DNA from 4 places in the Klenkia terrae genome. Region 4 is predicted to be linked to each of the others. Evidence: riboswitches for the same ligand, from Rfam matches in the RefSeq annotation. Region 4 holds a riboswitch; each other region holds the start of a gene.

Region 1 (4,641 bases), on a different contig from region 4:
GGTGGAGCCGAAGCCGGGCTCGACGGAGGGGTGGCTGGCGCCGTCGAACAGGCCCATCACGCCCTCGACCACGGCGACGTCGGCGCTGCGGGCGCCGTGCAGGAACAGCGGGACGATCCGGTCCTCGCCGACCAGCCAGTTGTCCAGGTTGCGGCCGGGCCGGCCGGCGGCGAGGCCGTGGTAGCCGGGGTCGATGTAGTCCGGGCCCACCTTGTGCGGCGAGACGGCCATGCCGCGGTCGGTCAGCGCGGCGATCAGCCCGGTCGCGATCGACGTCTTGCCGGCGCTGGAGGACGGCGCGGCCAGCACGATGCGCGGGATGGCGGTCACCACTCGATCCCCCGCTGGCCCTTCTGGCCGGCGTCCATCGGGTGCTTGACCTTGGTCATCTCCACGACCAGGTCGGCGGCCTCGACGAGCGCCGGGTGCGCGGTGCGCCCGGTGATGACGACGTGCTGGTTGCCGGGTCGGTCGCGCATCGTCTGCACGACGTCCTCGACGTCGACCCAGCCCCACTTCATCGGGTAGGTGAACTCGTCGAGCACGTAGAACCTGTGCGCCTCGGCGGCCAGGTCGCGCTTGATCTGCGCCCAGCCCTCGGCGGCGTCGGCGGCGTGGTCGACCTCCGAGCCGGCCCGGCGGGACCAGGACCAGCCCGAGCCCATCTTGTGCCAGACCACCGGCCCGCCCTGGCCGGTCTGCGCGTGCACCTCGCCCAGCGCGGTCAGCGCGTTCTCCTCGCCGACCTTCCACTTGGCGCTCTTGACGAACTGGTAGACCGCGATCGACCAGCCCTGGTTCCACGCCCGCATCGCCATCCCGAAGGCGGCGGTGGACTTGCCCTTCATCTCCCCGGTGTGCACCGCCAGCAGCGGCCGGTTGCGGCGCTGCCGGGTGGTGAGCCCGTCGACGGGGACCGCCGTCACCTGTCCCTGGGGCATGTCAGGCAGCCGCCTTCACGGTCGAGACGAGTTCCTGCGCGCCCAGTTCCTCCAGGCACAGCGTCTGCGCGCCCAGGTGGACGCCCAGGGTGTGCGCGAGGCCGAGCTTCACGAACCCGGACTCGCAGTCCACGACGACGCTCGCGGTGCCGGCGGCCTGCAGCAGCCCGGCGGCGCGGTGCGCCTGTGCGAGGTGGTCGGTGCCGCGCTCGCCGGTGGCCCGGCCGTCGGTGACCACGACCAGCAGCGGACGGCGGCGCGGGTCGCGCACCCGCTCCACCCGCAGCGTCTCGTGCGCCCGCAGCAGCCCGGCGGCGATCGGGGACCGGCCGCCGGTGGGCAGGTCGGTCAGCCGCGCGGCCGCGGCCTCCACCGACCAGGTCGGCGGCAGCGCGAGGACGGCGTCGGAGCCGCGGAAGGTGACCAGCCCGACCTTGTCCCGGCGCTGGTAGGCGTCGGTCAGCAGCGAGAGGACGGCGCCCTTCACCGCGGCCATCCGGGTGCGCGAGCCCATCGATCCCGAGGCGTCGACGACGAAGAGCACCAGGTTGCCCTCGCGGCCCTCCAGGTCGGCCTGCCGCAGGTCCTCCCGGGCCAGCCGCAGCCCGGGACCGGAGCGACCGCGGGCCAGCTGGTGCGGGGCGGCGGCGAGCACGGTGTCCACCAGGTGCAGCCGGGTCACGCTGCCCTCGGGACGGCGGGAGCCGACCACCCGGCCGCGCTCGCTGCGGGCCCGGGACCGTCGTCCGGCGACGCCGTCCCCGATGCCGGGGACCTCGAGCCGGCGGGCGCGGAACGCCTCGTCGGGCGCCACGGCGGCCCGCTCGGGCGCCGGTGCGGCCTCCGCGTGGGGGGCGTCGTCGGTCGGGGGCGAGGGATCCCCTCCCGAACCCTGGGCCGCGGACCCTTCGGTAGGGGCTCCCTCGCCTGCCTCGGAGGAGGGCTGGTCGGGGCCCTGGCCCGGATCCGGGGAGCCGCCGTCCGGGGAGCCGCCGTCCGGGGAGCCGCCGTCCGGGCCGCCGTCGCCCTCGGGGGCCGTGTCGTCCGGGTCGGGCTCGGGGTCGTCGGGGCGGGCGTCGTCCAGGGCCTGCTCGAGGGTGTCCTCGTCCAGGCCGGGGGCGTCGAAGGGGTTGCGGCGGCGGCGGTGCGGCAGGGCCAGGCGGGCGGCGACCCGGACGTCGTCCTCGGTCACGTCGGTGCGGCCCGACCAGGCGGCGTGCGCGATCGCGGCCCGGGCGGTGACGATGTCGGCGCGCAGGCCGTCGACGCCGAAGGCGGCGCAGACCGCGGTGACCTGGGACAGCGCGGCGTCGCCCAGCACCACCTGCGGCAGCAGGGCGCGGGCGGCGGCGATCCGGTCGGCCAGCGCCGTCTCCTCGCCGGCCCAGCGCGCCTCGAACCCGGCCGGGTCGGCGTCGGCGGCGAACCGGCGGCGCACGACCTCGGCGCGCAGGCCCGGCTCGCGCGGGGCGGCGACCTCGACGGTGAGCCCGAACCGGTCCAGCAGCTGGGGGCGGAGCTCGCCCTCCTCGGGGTTCATGGTGCCGACCAGCAGGAACCGGGCGGCGTGCTGCACCGAGACGCCCTCGCGCTCGACGTAGGCCCGGCCCAGCGCGGCGGCGTCCAGCAGCAGGTCGACCAGGTGGTCGTGCAGCAGGTTGACCTCGTCGACGTAGAGCACGCCGCGGTGCGCGGCCGCCAGCAGGCCGGGCTCGAAGCTCTTCACGCCCTCGGTCAGCGCGCGCTCGATGTCCAGCGAGCCGACCAGCCGGTCCTCCGAGGCACCGACCGGCAGCTCGACGAGCCGGGCCGGGCGGGTCTGCGCACCGGCGCCGGGCTCGTGCGGACCGTCCGGGCAGGCCGGGTCGGGCGCCGCGGGGTCGCAGCCGAACCGGCACCCGGGGACGACGTCGACCGGCGGCAGGACGGCGGCCAGCGCACGGACCGCCGTCGACTTGGCCGTGCCCTTCTCACCGCGCACCAGCACGCCGCCGACGGCGGGGGAGACGGCGTTGAGGAGCAGGGCCAGGCGCATGTCGTCCATGCCGACGACCGCGCTGAACGGGTAGACCACGGGTGCGCATCCTCTCCCCGGGTGTCCGCGCCCGGAGGTGGCAGGTGGCGACGGCCGCAGTTCCTGGCTCACCCCGGGGGGCTGACAGTGGCGGGACCGCGCCGGAGTCGCACCGGCTTCCTGCACTGCCGTCGCAGTTCGCCGCCAATGAGACCACGCCCGATGACTTGACGATTCGGAAAGTCGTCCGGCAGACTTTCCGACATGGAAAGAGACGATGCGGTGCGGGACCGGGCGGTGGCCGACCTGGCTGCCCTGCAGACCGACCGGGCGGCGCTGGCCGACCGGCTGCGGCAACCGGGGTGGTACGACCCGGCGCTGGGGGTGCTGGTCGGGGGCTTCTTCGCGACCTACTCCTTCGCCTTCCCGTGGCTCACCCTGGTCGCGGTGCCGGTCTTCCTCGGCGGGATCGCCCTGCTGGCCGCCGGCTACCGGCGGCACACCGGGCTGTGGGTGAACGGCTTCAACGGCGGACCGTCCACCAAGCCGGTCATCGCGGCCTGGGGCGCCGCGTGCCTGGTCCTGCTCGTCGTCGGGCCGGCGCTCGAGGTCGGGTTCGGCGTCCGGTACGCGATGGTGGTGACCGGCGTCGTCCTGGGTGTCGCGGCCGCGCTGCTCAGCCGCCGCTGGACGACGGTCTCCCAGCGCGAGCTGCGGGGCGAGCGATGAGCGCCGACCGGGACCGCGCCGCCGCCGACCTCGCCGCGCTCGACCGCGACCGGGCCGCGCTGGCCGACCGGGTGGCGCCCCCGCGCTGGTTCGGTCCGGCGATCGGGCTGCTGCTGTTCGCCTTCGTCTCCTCGAACGCGCTGGACTCCCCGTGGGTCACCGCGCCGGCCGTGCTGGTGTTCGGCCTGGGGATCGGGCTGCTCGTCGGGGTCTACCGGCGCTCCACCGGGGTGTGGGTGCACACCCCGCCCCGGGTGCTGGCCGGCTGGGCGGCGTTCGTCCTCGTGGTGCTCGTGCCGGCGTTCGCGCTCGGCGACGAGCGACCGTGGCTGTTCGTGGTGGCCGGCGCGGTGCTGGGGATCGCGGTCGCCGTCCTGTCCGCCCGGTGGACCCGGGCCTGGCAGCGCGAGCTGCGGGAGGGGGTGTGACCACCGTCGAGCCCCGCTTCGACCAAGTGGTGCACGCCCCGCCGCGGCTGCAGGTCTGCGGGCTGCTCGCCGCGGTGGACTCGATGGACTTCGCCGCCGTCCGCGACGCCGTCGGGGTGAGCGACTCGGTGCTGTCCAAGCACGTCAAGCAGCTCGAGGACGCCGGCTACGTGCGGGTCCGCAAGGCCACGGTGGCCTCCCGGCAGCGCACCTCGCTGTCGCTGTCGCCGGCCGGCCGGTCGGCCTTCACCGCGCACGTCGCCGAGCTCCGCCGGATCACCGGCGGCTGATCCGGTCCACCGGCCCTCGGGTCGGGTGGACCAGGGCCCGGCGGTACCGACGTCGGTAGACCCGCTGGGCCACCAGCAGCAGCGGGAACAGCGGTCGCCAGATCCCCGTCCCGGGGCGGGTCAGGGACCGCAGGGTCAGCCAGACCGCACCCTCGGCGTCCCGGTGCACGACGAAGGCCTCCTCGCCGGAGACGGGGTGCCCCGGGCGGGTGCCGTAGGCGAAGCCCCTGCGGTCGGGG
Region 2 (4,641 bases), on a different contig from region 4:
GCCCTGCCCGGACGACCAGCACATCCAGGACGACGACGCCGAGCAGGAACCCCGGCACCACCAGCACCGCGGTGGACAGCACCCGGGCGACGTGGTCGGGCCAGCCGCCGGGGCGGGCCGCGGCCAGCAACCCCAGCGCCAGGGACAGCACGACGGCGAGCCCGAGGGCCGAGACCGCGAGGATCGCCGTCGCGGGCAGCCGGTCGACCAGCTCGGTGGTCACCGGCCGCCCGGTCCGCCAGCTCACCCCGAGGTCGCCCCGGGTGAGGTCGGTGAGCCAGTCCCAGAACCGCAGCGGCAGGGGCTGGTCCACGCCCAGCTCGGCGCGGACCTGGGCCACGGCCGTCGGCGTGGGGTCCTGCACGCCGCGGGCGGACAGCACCCGGCGGGCGGGGTCGCCGGGGGCGGCGACCAGCAGTGCGAAGGTGAGGATCGCACCGCCGGCCGCCGTCCCCAGGGCCTGACCCAGCCGCCGCAGGGCGGCGCGGGTCACGCCGCGGCGGGTGCGGTGTCCGCGGTCACCCACAGGTTGCTGATCGGGGTCTCGTACCCCGACCACGCCTGGTTGCTGACCACCGCGGGCAGTCGCAACACGGTGGCCGCGAAGTAGCCCTGGTCGTGGATGACGGTCTGGATGCGCTCGAGCAGGTCGGTGCGCTCGGCGTCGTCGAAGCTGACCGACAGCCGGGCGACCAGGTCGTCCAGGGTGGCGTCGGAGACCCCGCCGTAGTTCTCGCTGCCCCCGGTGACCAGCCCGTCGGTGAGTCCCTCGACCGGGCTGCCACCGAAGGAGACCAGGGAGTCCCCGACGATCGCGGCGTCCCAGTCGCTGCCCTCGCGGGCGGCGGTGACGTCGTCGACCTGGCTGACCTGCACGTCGATCCCGACCTCGCCCAGCTGCACCTGCAGGGCCTCGGCCAGGGTGGTCGAGTCCGGCTGCTGCGGGTAGCTCAGCAGCCGCAGGGTCAGCGGGACGCCGTCCCTGGTGCGGGTGCCGTCGGCGCCGGCGCCGGCGCCGGCGGTCCAGCCTGCGGCCTCGAGCTGGTCGGCGGCGGCGTCGAGGTCGGTCTCCTGGGTGTCCACGGCGTAGGGCAGGGACGGGGCGAAGACGCTGGTCGCGGTGTCGGCCAGTCCGTCCAGTACATCCTCGACCAGGGCCCGGTAGTCCACCGCCAGCAGCGCGGCGGTGCGGACGGCGGGGTCGTCCCAGCCGGGGGAGCGGGTGTTGAAGCTCAACGAGAAGGTCGAGCCGGTGGGCTCCCCGGTCACCCAGACCGCATCGTCGCGGCCCTCCAGGGTCTGCTCGATCGCGGTCGGCATGTACAGCGCGAGGTCGGCCTCCCCGGTCTGCACCGCCTGCACCCGCGAGCTGGCCTCGGGCACGAACTTCACCGTCAGCGCACTCAGCGCCGGGGTGCCACCCCAGTAGCCCGCCACCGGGACCAGCTCGGCGGCCTGGTCGTCCAGGCTCTGCACCGCGTAGGGCCCGGTGTACAGGTCGGCGTCCACCAGCGCCGAGGGGGCGTCGCCGGCGGCCAGGTGGTCCTCGTAGCCGGCGACGTCGAACACCGGCACCATCGACTCGTCGGCGAACACGCTGGCCAGGGTCGGCACCGGCCGCGAGGTGGTCACCGTGACCTCGTCCTGCCCCGTCACCTCCGCCGAGGCGAGCGCCGAGGCGCTGGCGAAGCTGTCGACGTTCTCCGCCGTCCAGGTCAGCAGATCGGCCAGGGCCCGGGCGTCGAAGCCGGCGCCGTCGGTGAACGCCACGCCCTCGTTGAGCGTCAGCGTCCAGGTGGTGTCATCGGTGCTCTGCAGGTCCGACAGCACCCATGGCTCCGGGGTGCCCTCGCGGGTCGGGCGCATCAGCAACTCGACGTAGCCGAACTCCGGGCCCCAGAAGGCGTTCTCCAGCGGGTCGAGGTCGTCGATGGCGAAGCTGGTCGCGATCGTCAACGTGGCCGGGGCCTCGGGGTCCGCGGCGGCGTCACCTCCGCCGCCGGTGGTCGCGCAGGCGCTCAACGCCAGTGCGGCGATGGACAGGGCGGTCACGGGCCGGACCTTCGTGGACAGGACAGCACGCAGCGTCATCAGATGTCTCCGCCAGCACCTCGTGGATGACTCCCGATGCCGTGGCCGGTCTCCTGGCTGACAGGTGTCGGTCTCACCCCGCCTTCCCGGACCGCCGACGTGCGGGTCCAGTGGCTGCCTCGGCCCCACGAGTGGGCGAAGGCGAGGAGCGAGACCACCTGATCACAGTGGCGAGGGCCGCGCCGGCATCACACCGGCTTCCCGAGCACCACGGCGGGCGGAACTCGCGAGCCCGCTGGTGCGGGCTCGCTCCCTCAGTCGCCCGAGCCGGACCAGGGGTTCCGAGACCCCCCAGCCGTGACCTCATCGTTATCTCGGGCGAGTCTGCCGACAGCTCGGCCTCGGTGCCCGGCGACGAGACCTGTGCCCACCGGTCCGTGCCCTCCGGGCATCAGGCTCGGCGGCGGGGCTCGGCGTGGCTGACCATGGCGGCCACGAGGTCGGCCCGGGCCCGGGCGACCCGCGAACGGATGGTGCCGACGGGGCAGCCGATGACCTCGGCTGCCTCGCTGTAGGGAAGCCCCAGCAGTTGGGTGAGCACGAAGGCTTCCCGCCGTTGCGGCTCCAGCCGATCCAGGGCATCACGGGCGGCCACCGTGCCGCCGACCTCGTCGGTGACGGCGGGGTGCTCGCCCAGCAGGGACTCCACCTCCTGGCCACCCCCGACGAACACGAGCCTGCGCCGCTGCTTGTAGCGCAGGTGGTCGGCGCACACCCGGCGGGCGATCGACAGCAACCAGGTGCGCAGACTCGACCGGCCCTGGAACCCGGCCAACGCAGGGATGGCCCGCAGGTACGTCTCCTGGGTGAGGTCGTCGGCCGCTTGCCTGTCCACCAGCCGCGAGCACAACCGCCACACGTCGGTCTGCGTGGCGCGCACGAGCGCGGCGGTGGCCGCGACGTCACCCCCCGCGGCCCGCGCCGCCCACACCTCGAGCTGGTCCACGTCCATCCCGTCGAAGTCGGTGAGCGGCGGAACTCAGCCGCCCCCTGCGACGACTACTGAACCATGGACTGCTCGTCGTTCCGTGAATCGCTGTCGGCCCGGATGGACGGCGAGGCCGGTGACCTCCCCCACCGTTGGGTCGAGGAGCACCTGAGCGGTTGCCTGGCTTGCCAGGGATGGTCCGATGCCGCCGTCGAGGCGACCCGCCGGGTCCGGATGGCTCCCGCCGTACCGGTCCCGGACCTCACGATGGCGGTCCTGACCCGGCTGCCCGAGATGGCGGGCCGCGCAGGTCGGTCCAGGTCGTGGGCGTCGACCACGCTGCGCCTGGCCCTCCTGGCCGTCGGGGCTGGGCAGACGGCGCTGAGCCTCCCGGCGCTCCTCGGGGGGGCGGGCACCATGTCGGCCCCGATGCACGTCGCCCACGAGAGCGGCGCCTGGAATGCCGCGCTCGCCTTCGCCTTCGTCGTCGTCGCGGGCCTGCCCAGGCTGGCGGCAGGCGCCTTGCCGCTGCTCGGGTTCTTCACCTCGGTGCTCACCTTCGTCACCGTGCGGGACCTCCTGGCCAGCCAGGTGGGTACTGGTCGTGCCGCCGGGCACCTGCTCCTGCTGGCCGGGACCCTGCTGGTGGCAGCGCTGGCGTGGCACGGGCGTCCACGCGCTTCGGTGCGGTCCGCGGCCGTCGCCCGAGCCCGGTGGCCGGAGCAGCGCTCGCGTGCACCCCGGTGGGTCCTCCGCACCACGGAGGCCCCCGTCCCCCTGCGTCGGGAGCACCAGGTGCAGACGTGAGGATGGGTCCTCCGGGCCGTCTGGGCGGGCTCTCCCCGACGTAGCCCGCCGGGGGGCGCCTGGCCGGGACCCCCGACGCGTGCCCCGCGGCCCGGAGGGGCACAGCTACGACTGAACACCCCACACACCTCCCTCACCACAGAACGAGGCACAGACCGATGCGCAGCACCCACCGGAGCCGCACCCTGCTGGGGGCCGCCCTGCTCAGCGCCTCCCTGCTGTTGGCCGGCTGCGGTACCCCGGCCAGCTCCCCGGACACGGGCGCCACCGCCGACGGCGGCGGCATGGCCGGGATGTCCATGCCACCGGCGCCGGCCACCCTCTCGGCACCCGACAACCCCTACGAGGGCCTCAACCTCGCCACCCCGTTCCAGAAGCCGACCTTCACGTTGACCGACCAGTCCGGTGCCGCGTACGACTTCGCGGCCCGCACCGGGGATGCGCCGACGTTGTTGTTCTTCGGCTACACGAACTGCCCCGACGTGTGCCCCACCACGATGGCCGACGTCGCGATCGCCCTGCAGACCGTGGACCCGGCGGTCGCCGAGCAGGTGCAGGTCGTCTTCGTGACCACCGACCCCGCGCGCGACACCCCGGCGGTCCTGGGTGAGTACCTCGGACGGTTCAGCTCCGGGGCGGCCGCCCCGTTCGTCGGTCTCACCGGCACCCAGTCCGAGATCGACGCGGCACAGCTGGAGGCGGGGGTGCCGCTCGCTGAGGAGGAGGGCCAGCAGCACTCGTCGCTGGTGCTGCTGTACGGCGACGACGGTCAGGCCCACGTCGCCTTCAACGCCGCGGACGGCTCCAGCGCCATC
Region 3 (4,641 bases), on a different contig from region 4:
ACAGCAGCTCGTCGGCGACCAGCAGCTGCGGCCGGTGCGCCAGCGCGCGGGCCAGCGCGATCCGCTGCCGCTGGCCGCCGGAGAAGGCGTCGGGACGGCGGTCGGCGGCGTCCGGGTCCACGCCGACCGCGGCCAGCACCTCCCGCACCCGGGCCGGGTGGTCGCCGGTCACCTGCAGCAGCCGCAGCGGCTCGGCCACCGACCGGCCCACCGGCCAGCGGGGGTCCAGCGAGCTGCCGGCGTCCTGGGCGACCACGCCGACGGCCTGCCGCAGCCAGCGCAGGGACCGCGCCGGGCCGGGGTGCACCGGGCGGTCCAGCACCCGGACCGTGCCGGCGTCGGGTGCCTCCAGGCCGAGCAGCAGCCGCAGCAGCGTCGTCTTGCCGGCACCCGAGCTGCCGACCAGGGCCAGGTGCCGGCCGGTCGGCACGGCGAGGTCGACGCCGTCCAGCGCCCGGACCCCGGGGTACCCGCGCACCAGCCCGCGCAGCTCGATCACGCGAGCTCCCCGGCCCGCGCGGCGGCGACGAGGTCCCGGGTCAGCGGGTGCCGGGGGTCGGCGAGCAGGTCCGCCGGGCGGCCCTCCTCGACCACGACGCCGTCCTCGAGCACCAGCACCCGGGTGCACAGCCGGGCCACCACGGCCAGGTCGTGGCTGACCAGCACCAGCGCCGGGGCGAGCGCGTCCAGCAGGTCCAGCACGGCGGCCTGGCCCACGGTGTCCAGCGCGGTGGTCGGCTCGTCGGCGACCAGCAGCCGCGGGTCGCCGGCCAGCGCCAGGGCCAGCGCGACCCGCTGCCGCTGCCCGCCGGACAGCGTCGCGGGCCACGCGCGGAGGGTGCCCGGCGGCAGGCCGAGCCGGTCCAGCACACCGGCCGCGTGCTCCCGGGCGGCGGCGCGGGACAGCCCGCGCAGCCGGCGCAGCGGCCCGGTCAGCTGGGCGCCGACCCTGGCGAGGGGGTCCAGGGCGGTGGCGCCGTCCTGGAACACCGCGCCGGCCCGGCCGGCCACCTGCACCGAGCCGGTGGTGGTCAGCCCGGCCGGGAGCTCGTCGAGCAGCGCGGCCACCAGCAGGGACTTGCCCGAGCCCGAGGCACCCACCAGCCCGACCCGCTCGCCGTCGGCCACCGCCAGGTCGACGGGGCCGGCCAGCCGGCGGTCGCCGGCCGCGACCGTGAGCCCGCTGACCCGGGCGACCACGCCGGTCAGGAGACCGCGGTGTCGACGGTGATGATCGACCGCTCCCACGGGTCCGCGGCCAGCCCGCTCACCCGGTCGGCGACGCCGAACCGGGTGCGGTCGTGGACCACCGGGACGACGGCGTCGGACCCCAGCACGGTGCGCTCCACGGCGAGCGCGACCTGGTTGCGGGCCGCGACGTCGGTCAGCTGCGACCCGGCGGCGAGCTCGGCGTCCACCGCGGGGTCGCAGAACTGCGACAGGTCGTACCCGCCGGCGCAGCCGAAGTCCGAGGCCAGGTAGGACAGCGGGTCGGCGGTGTCCTGGCCGTAGGACCGGCTCATCAGCACCGCGTCGTAGCGGCCGTCGAGGTAGTCGGCCTCCATGTCGGAGTACAGGCCCACCTGCAGGTCGACGGTGAACCCGGCGGTGCGCAGCGCGTCGGCGACCGCGGCGGCCACCTCGGGCATCTCGGCGCGGTCGGAGAACGTGGCCAGGCTGACCGCCTGCCCGCTCGCCGGCACGGCCGACGGGTAGGTGGGCGGCTGCCGGTCCGCGGCCCAGGTCGAGGTGGGCCCGAACAGGCCCTGCGGCGGGTCGGCCTGGCCCTCGTAGAGCGTGCCGGCGACGTCCAGGCCGGCCACCGCCTGCCGGGCGGTCTCGCGCAGCCCGGGGTCGGCGAAAACCGGCGAGGTGGTGGTCAGGTGCAGCGAGACGGTGCGCGGCAGCGGCACCGACTGCAGCCGGTGACCCGACCCGAGGCCGTCGACCTGGGAGACCGGAACGGCCTGGGCGACGTCGACCTCGTCGGCGCGCAGGGCCGCTGTCCGGCCGGTGCCGTCGGACAGGAAGGTGACGTCCACGCCGTCGGCGGCCGGGGCGCCGCCCCAGTAGTCGGGGTCGGCGTCCAGGGTCGCCCCGCTGGTGCCGGTGACCGCGGTCAGCTCGTAGGGGCCGGTGCCGGTGCCCACCAGGTCCGGGGACGACGGGTCGGCGTACGCGCCGGGGGAGAGCACCACCAGCTCCGGCGAGGTCAGCCGCTGCGGCAGCACCGGGTCGGGTGCGGCGGTGGCGAGGGTCAGGGTGTCCTCGTCGGCCGCGGCGACGGTCAGCTCCACGCCGGACAGCGCCCGCGGGCTGGGGTCGGCGTCCACCGCGTGCTGCAGGGACGCCGCCACCACGTCGGCGGTCATCGCCGTCCCGTCGTGGAAGGTGACGTCGTCGCGCAGGTCGAACTGCCAGGTGAGGTCGTCGACCTGGGTCCAGGAGGTGGCCAGCAGCGGCTCGGGTGCACCGGCCGGGTCCAGCCGGACCAGGGTCTCGGTGGCGCCCACGCCGTAGCCGATGACGGCGTCGTCGCTGTAGGGCGACAGCCCGGCGACCGGGGCGAAGGCGTAGGCCAGCCGGATCCGGTCGCCGTCCGCGGACGGCGAGGACCCGCCGCCGCAGGCGGTCAGGGTCAGCAGGGCGGCGATGCCCAGGGTGGTCCTCTTCACGGCTCTCTCCTCGCGAGCGGCGGGAGGTCCGCGACGCCGGGGGAGGGAACGGGCAGGGGTGACCCCGCCGTCGTCCGGACCCGCCCACGAGGTCGCCGACCGACCACGCGGGAGGCCGCGCGGCCGCATCTGGCAGGTCTTCGGACTCGCGGGCACGGGCACGGGTGCCCACCTACTGGCCGTCGCTTCCCAGGTCCGGGGACCCAGTGCTGATGACGGCGGTCGTTCCTGCTCACCGCTGCGGGGCAGTCCCGGACTCGCACCGGGTTCCCTCTTGCCCCGGCCGCCTCGCGGCGGCCGGACCAGCTGCGCCGCCCACCCTAGAGGCACACTGGCCCGGTGGCGGTCGAGGAGCTGGTGGCCGGTCTGCGGGCGGCCGGGTTGGCCGAGGTCGAGGACGGCACCCGGCGGCGCGCGGAGTACAGCTCCGACGCCTCCAACCACCGCGTGGTGCCGACCGCGGTGGCCTACCCGCGGGACGCCGACGAGGTGCTGGCCGCCCTGGCGGTGTGCCGCGAGCTCGCCGTCCCGCTGACGATGCGTGGCGGCGGCACCTCGATCGCCGGCAACGCGATCGGACCTGGCCTGGTGCTGGACACCTCCCGGCACCTCACCCGGCTGCAGGCGCTGGACCCCGACGCCCGCACCGCCGTCGTCCAGCCCGGCGTGGTGCTGGACCGGATCACCGACGCCGGTGCCCCGCACGGGCTGGCCTACGGCCCCGACCCGTCGACGCACTCCCGGGCCACCATCGGCGGCACGATCGGCAACAACGCCTGCGGCGCGCACGCGATGAGCCTCGGTCGGGCCGCCGACACGGTGGTCTCCCTGCAGGTGGCGACGGCGGCGGGCGAGGTGTTCGACGCCGGGCCCGGGTCCGCGGGCCCGGTCGACCTGTGGCCGGTGGTGGACGCCAACCTGGCCGCCGTCCGCACCGGGTCCGGGCGGTTCCGCCGGCAGGTGTCGGGCTACTCGCTGGAGCACCTGCTGCCCGAGCGCGGCCGGCACGTGGGCCGGTTCCTGGCCGGCTCGGAGGGCACCCTCGCCGTCCTGCTGCAGGCCACCGTCTCCCTGGCCGAGGTGCCGGCGGCCACCGCGCTGGTGGTGCTGGGCTACCCGGACATGCCGGCCGCCGCCGACGCCGTGCCCGGGCTGCTGCCGCACGCGCCCCGTGCGGTGGAGGGGATGGACGCCCGGCTGGTCGACGTCGTCCGCCGCCGCCGGGGGGCCGCCGCGGTGCCGGATCTGCCGCGCGGCGACGGCTGGCTGTTCGTCGAGGTCGCGGGGGAGTCGGCCGCGGCCGCCCAGGACGCCGCCCGCCGGCTGGTGGCCGACGCCGGGGCGCTGGACTCCTTGGTGGTCGGCGGCGCCGACGCGCTGCGGCTGTGGCGGATCCGGGAGGACGGCGCCGGGCTCGGCGGGCGCACCCCGGCCGGGGCGCCGGCCTGGCCCGGGTGGGAGGACGCCGCCGTCCCGCCGGAGCACCTGGGCGCCTACCTGCGCGACTTCCGCGGCCTGCTCGACGCGCACGGCCTGGACGCGCTGGTCTACGGCCACCTCGGCGACGGCTGCGTGCACGCCCGGATCGACTTCCCGCTGGCCGACCGGCCGCACGTGCTGCGCGAGTTCGTCGAGGCCGCCGCCGACGTGGTCGCCGGGTACGGCGGGTCGGTCTCCGGCGAGCACGGCGACGGCCGGGCCCGCAGCGAGCTGCTGCCGCGGATGTACGGCCCCGAGCTGCTGGCCGCGTTCGCCGCGGTCAAGCACGCCTTCGACCCGACCGGGCTGCTCAACCCCGGGGTGCTGGTCGACCCCGAACCCCTGGACGCCACCCTCCGGCTGCCCGCCGCGCACCCGCTGCCCAGCCGGGCCTTCCCGCTGACCTCGGACGCCGGCGACCTGTCGGTGGCCGCGCACCGCTGCGTCGGGGTGGGCCGCTGCCGCGCCGACGCCACGGCCACCGGCG
Region 4 (4,641 bases):
CGACGACGGTGTGCTGACCCGGCTGGACCTCATCGAGGCCAGCAAGGAACTGGGCCTGCCCCTGCACGCCATCGCCGGGCACCTGGACACGCTGCAGACCCGGTCGTGCACCCAGGTCCGTGACGACCTGCGGCCACTGCTGGCCGATCGGCTACGCCAACTGCAGGCCAAACAGGACCGGCTCGACCGACTCGCCCGACGGCTGGCCGCCGCCGACGACGCGCTCGCCCGCTGCCCGGATTCTCAGGCGCACTGCCAGTCCGAGTGTGCGCTCCGCCTGAGCCCGGACGCCGTGCGGAGCTGACCGCACGGCAGTGAGCCACCACCTGGCGCCAGGTCATGAGCGTCCGGGGGTGGTCGGCGCGGTACCGGTGGGGAGCGCCGCGAGCAGAGCTTCGGTGTCCCGGGGCAGCGGCCCCTCGGGGAGCAGCCCGAGCTGATGCAGCCGGGCACCGACGGAGAGCGCCCACGGTCGGTCCAAGCGGGCCCGGGCGAGCAGGGCGTCGTCGCCGAGGACGGGCTCGGGCTCGCCCTGCACCACCCGGCCGTCCACGACCACCGCGACCTCGTCGGCCCACCCCAGCGCCAGGTCGACGTCGTGCGTGCTCATCACCACCGTCGAGCCCCGGCGCTGCAGGCGGTCGAGGGCGGCGAGGGCCTCGGTCACCGCGGAGGGGTCCAACCCGGCGGTGGGCTCGTCGAGCAGCAGCACCCGTGGGCGCATCGCCACCGCACCGGCGATGGCCACCCGCTTGCGTTCCCCGTAGGACAGTTGGTGGGTGGGCCGAGCAGCCAGCCCCGTGACGGCGAGCAGCTCGAGGGCCTCGACGACCCGCGCACGGACCTCGTCCTCGGCCAGGTCCATGTTCAGCGGGCCGAAGGAGACGTCCTGCGCGACCGAGGCGCTGAAGAGCTGGTCGTCGGGGTCCTGCAGCACCAGCTGGACCTGCTGGCGGTGTGCCTGCAGTCCGCGGCGGGTGTGCTCCAGGGCTGCGTCGTCCAGGCTGATCCGGCCCGAGGCCGGGACGAGGGCGCCGGACAGGCAGCGCAGCAGGGTGGTCTTGCCCGAGCCGTTGGCACCCAGCACCGCCAGCCGTCGCCCCTCCGGCACGGCCAGCGACGCCCGGTCCAGCACCCTGCTGCCCCGGGAGTAGCCGACCACCACGTCGGTCGCCGCCAGCCGTCCGCCGCTCACGACAGGACCACGGTGAGCCCGCACAGGACGGTCAGCCCGAGCACGGTGCCGGCCAGGAACGACCGGGAGGACGGCAGCACCTCGGGCAGCACGCGCAGGTCGGTGGTCATGCCGCGGCCGGCCAGGCCTCCCTGCAGCCGGCGAGCCCGGTCCCAGGAGCGGGTGAGCACGGCGGCGGCCAGGAGGCCGGAGGACCGGTAGCTGCGCCGGGCCGTGGAGTACCCGAGTCGGGACGTCTGCGCCTCGCGGATCGTGCGCATGCTGATCAGGAGGACGAACAGCAGTCGGTAGATCATCGACGCCACCTCCACGACCGCGGCGGGCACCCGGGCCCGGCGCAGCGCCGGCAGCAGGTCCGACACCGGGGTGGTGGTGGCCAGCAGCATGACCGCGGCGCCGCCGGCCAGCGCATGCCCGACCAGCGCACCTCCGGTCGCCGCTGCATCCGGCGCCCAGCCGATGCCGTCGGTGGACACCTGCACGACCGCGGTGACGGCGCCGACGGCGACGAAGGCCAGCGGCAGGCGCACCGCCCGCGCGAACACCCGGGCCGGGACCCGCGCCGGGCCCAGGGCCAGGCCGACAGCTGTGAGCCCGACCAGCAGGGAGCCCGGCCAGACCGGGAGCACCAGGGCGCACAGCACCAACCCCAGGGTCAGCAGCAGCTTGTCCCCGACCGCCCGGGGCCGCCAGGTGCTGGCCCAGGCTGCGTCGTCGACGGCCAGGCCGGTCACGGGGTGGTGTCGGCGGGCCCGCTGGTCGGTGCCTCGGCCGTCGCTCGGGACCGCCGCCCGCGCAACCGGCCCAGCACATACCCCAGGACGCCGCCGCCGAGCGCGGCCTGCAGGGCGAACAGCCCGGACTCGACCTCGCTGGAACCGGGGGAGAAGACGGAGTCGAACCACGGCTCGTAGCCCGGGTTGCTGGCCTGGATCTCCGCGGTGGCCACGCTGTCGGTCCCGGCGTAGTCGCTGGGGGCGCCCAACACCAGCGGCAGGGCGAACAGCGCCACGACGGACGCGACCAGGGCGAGGGTGACCCACGTACGCCGGGTCATCGGGTCGCCTCGTCGGTGGGCTGCGGCCGCAGGACACCCAGCCGCTCCAGCTCCGGGCGGGCGTTGACGGTCAGCACACGGAACAGCAGCACGCCCAGGAACCCCTCGGCGACGGCCAGCGGCACCTGGGTGACGGCGAAGACCCCGAGGAACTTCACCGCGGCACCGAGGAAGCCGCTCTCGGCGTCGGGGAAGGCCAGTGCGAGCTGCAGCGAGGTCGTCACGTAGGTCGACAGGTCCGCGATCATCATGCCCGCGAACACCCCGACCAGCAGGTTGCCCGAGGCGCGGCGGGCCAGCCGATAGGTGCCGTACCCCGCCCACGGTCCGACGACGGCCATGGAGAAGGCGTTGGCCCCCAGGGTGGTGAGTCCGCCGTGGGCCAGCAGGAGGGCCTGGAACAGCAGCACCACCGTGCCCAGCAAGGCCATCACCGGTGGCCGGAAGAGGATCGCGCCCACCCCGGTGCCGGTGGGGTGCGACGACGAGCCCGTCACCGAGGGCAGCTTGATCGCGCTGAGCACGAACGTGAAGGCACCCGCGGCGCCCAGCAGCAGCGTGGACTCCGGGTTCTCCCTCACCTCCTTGACCACGGCGCGTGCCCCGTGGACGACGAAGGGCGCCGCGGCGATGGTCCAGCCGATCGCGTGGGCAGGGGGCAGGAAGCCCTCAGCGATGTGCACGGAGCACCACAGCCGGGGCGAGCAGGGCAGGAGTCAGCACGGGGTCGGTCCTCTCCCGGGTGTCCACGCCCGGAATCGCAGGGACGACGGCTGGAGTCTCCTGGCTCCCGGATCGGCACCCGTCCCCGACCTTCCCGGCCCAGGGCCAGTGGTCGAGCGTGGGGACGGACTCCCCGGACACAGTGGCGGGACCGCGCCGGGATCGCACCGGGCTTCCTCCACTGCCGTCGTGGTCACCACAGCACACCACACCCGCCACCACCCGGACAGGGCCCGGGTGCTGCTCGAACGGTTGTGCAGATACGTGCTCAGCAGGTTGGTCAGGCCCCGTCGGGCCACGGAGCGAGCGGGTCAGCTGCTCGAGGGATGAGGCTGCATGTCGGGCTCGGTGGCACCCCGGTCGTCCACACCGACTTCACTGAGGTCGCAACCCTTGAGATCGGACTCGCCGAGCCCGGTGCACTGCTCAGCACCGGACCTGCCCCGGGGGTCAGCGGCAGCAGGCGTCGGCGCCTTCGGGTGTGAGGGCGGCGAGGGTGGCGAGGGTCTTGACGGGGCCGGCGAGGGCTTCGCAGCACAGGGCGTAGACGTTGCTGCGGCCGCGGGGGGTGACGGTGACCAGGCCTTCCTCGCGGAGGGGGGCGAGGTGGTGGCTGACGAGGGTCTGGCCCATGCCGCTGGCGTCGGTGAGTTCGCGGACGGTGGCCGGCCCTTCGGCGAGCAGGAGGACCAGGTGCAGTCGGTTGGGGTCGCCCAGGGCCTTGAGCTGGGGGGCGAGCAGGCGTGCGCGGTCGGCGGGTGAGGTGAGCTCGTCGACACCGAGCAGGCGCACGTCCAGGTCCTGGGTCACGCACCGAGTATTGCACCTGTTGTTGTCAACAGCATCCGCTGTTACGTTCGGTTCATGAGCGCACCCACCACCGCAGACCTCCCTGTCGTCGTCATCGGTGCCGGCCCGGTCGGGCTGGCCGCCGCCGCGCACCTGCTCGAGCGCGGCCTGGAGCCGCTGGTGCTGGAAGCCGGTGACCGGCCGGGAGCGGCGGTGGCGCGGTGGGGGCACGTGCGGTTGTTCTCCCCGTGGGAGTACGACGTGGATGCCGCCGCGGCCCGGCTGCTGGAGCGCACCGGGTGGGAGTCCCCGGCCGCCGATGAGCTGCCCACCGGCGCCGAGCTGGTCGAGAACTACCTGGCCCCGCTGGCAGCCACCCCGGAGCTGGCGCCGCGGATCCGCACGGGCGTGCGCGTGGAGGCGGTGTCCCGGGTCGGGGTGGACAAGACCCGCGGCCTGGGCCGGGAGGGCCGGCCCTACCTGGTTCGCACGGTCCGCGACGGGATCGTCGTCGACCTGACCGCCCGGGCGGTCATCGACACCTCGGGTACGTGGGGTCAGCGCAACCCGCTGGGTGCCTCCGGGCTGCCGGCGGTGGGGGAGTCGGCGGCCGAGCGGTGGTTGGTCGGGCCGCTGCCCGACGTGCTGGGCCGGGACCGGGCCCGGTTCGCCGGCCGGCACACCCTGGTCGTCGGGATGGGGCACTCGGCGGCGAACACGCTGCTGGCCCTGACCCGGCTGCAGGGTGAGGAGCCGGGGACGGAGATCAGCTGGGCGATCCGGGGCCGGTCGCCGGCCCGGTTGTACGGGGGTGGGGACTCCGATGGCCTGCCCGCCCGCGGTCTGCTGGGCTCGGACCTGAAGGCGGCCGTGGCGA

Evidence for each region. Region 4 has a riboswitch for cobalamin ahead of UXQ13_RS08145 (energy-coupling factor ABC transporter permease). Riboswitches for the same ligand answer to the same signal wherever they lie in the genome.
Region 1: it holds a riboswitch for cobalamin, as region 4 does, so the genes downstream of both, UXQ13_RS00285 (putative cobaltochelatase) here and UXQ13_RS08145 (energy-coupling factor ABC transporter permease) in region 4, are expected to answer to the same signal.
Region 2: it holds a riboswitch for cobalamin, as region 4 does, so the genes downstream of both, UXQ13_RS02630 (ABC transporter substrate-binding protein) here and UXQ13_RS08145 (energy-coupling factor ABC transporter permease) in region 4, are expected to answer to the same signal.
Region 3: it holds a riboswitch for cobalamin, as region 4 does, so the genes downstream of both, UXQ13_RS17730 (ABC transporter substrate-binding protein) here and UXQ13_RS08145 (energy-coupling factor ABC transporter permease) in region 4, are expected to answer to the same signal.

What each region holds. Positions count from the first base shown of each region.
Region 1 covers NZ_JBAPLV010000001.1:58,360-63,000, forward strand. The annotation lists gene UXQ13_RS00275 (cobyrinic acid a,c-diamide synthase CobB) at 1-330, opposite strand, end outside; gene cobO (cob(I)yrinic acid a,c-diamide adenosyltransferase) at 327-941, opposite strand; gene UXQ13_RS00285 (putative cobaltochelatase) at 943-3,015, opposite strand; cobalamin riboswitch at 3,054-3,191, opposite strand; gene UXQ13_RS00290 (hypothetical protein) at 3,220-3,684, shown strand; gene UXQ13_RS00295 (hypothetical protein) at 3,681-4,112, shown strand; gene UXQ13_RS00300 (transcriptional regulator) at 4,109-4,402, shown strand; gene UXQ13_RS00305 (DUF1990 family protein) at 4,389-4,641, opposite strand, start outside.
Region 2 covers NZ_JBAPLV010000002.1:125,788-130,428, forward strand. The annotation lists gene UXQ13_RS02625 (ABC transporter permease) at 1-493, opposite strand, end outside; gene UXQ13_RS02630 (ABC transporter substrate-binding protein) at 490-2,052, opposite strand; cobalamin riboswitch at 2,118-2,319, opposite strand; gene UXQ13_RS02635 (sigma-70 family RNA polymerase sigma factor) at 2,483-3,043, opposite strand; partial or broken gene UXQ13_RS02640 (zf-HC2 domain-containing protein) at 3,101-3,199, shown strand; gene UXQ13_RS02645 (hypothetical protein) at 3,449-3,826, shown strand; gene UXQ13_RS02650 (SCO family protein) at 3,985-4,641, shown strand, end outside.
Region 3 covers NZ_JBAPLV010000022.1:11,643-16,283, reverse strand. The annotation lists gene UXQ13_RS17740 (ATP-binding cassette domain-containing protein) at 1-499, opposite strand, end outside; gene UXQ13_RS17735 (ATP-binding cassette domain-containing protein) at 496-1,200, opposite strand; gene UXQ13_RS17730 (ABC transporter substrate-binding protein) at 1,206-2,675, opposite strand; cobalamin riboswitch at 2,802-2,984, opposite strand; gene UXQ13_RS17725 (FAD-binding and (Fe-S)-binding domain-containing protein) at 3,015-4,641, shown strand, end outside.
Region 4 covers NZ_JBAPLV010000007.1:6,367-11,007, forward strand. The annotation lists gene UXQ13_RS08125 (MerR family transcriptional regulator) at 1-304, shown strand, start outside; gene UXQ13_RS08130 (energy-coupling factor ABC transporter ATP-binding protein) at 338-1,195, opposite strand; gene cbiQ (cobalt ECF transporter T component CbiQ) at 1,192-1,929, opposite strand; gene UXQ13_RS08140 (energy-coupling factor ABC transporter substrate-binding protein) at 1,926-2,252, opposite strand; gene UXQ13_RS08145 (energy-coupling factor ABC transporter permease) at 2,249-2,935, opposite strand; cobalamin riboswitch at 3,007-3,179, opposite strand; gene UXQ13_RS08150 (ArsR/SmtB family transcription factor) at 3,426-3,785, opposite strand; gene UXQ13_RS08155 (FAD-dependent oxidoreductase) at 3,840-4,641, shown strand, end outside.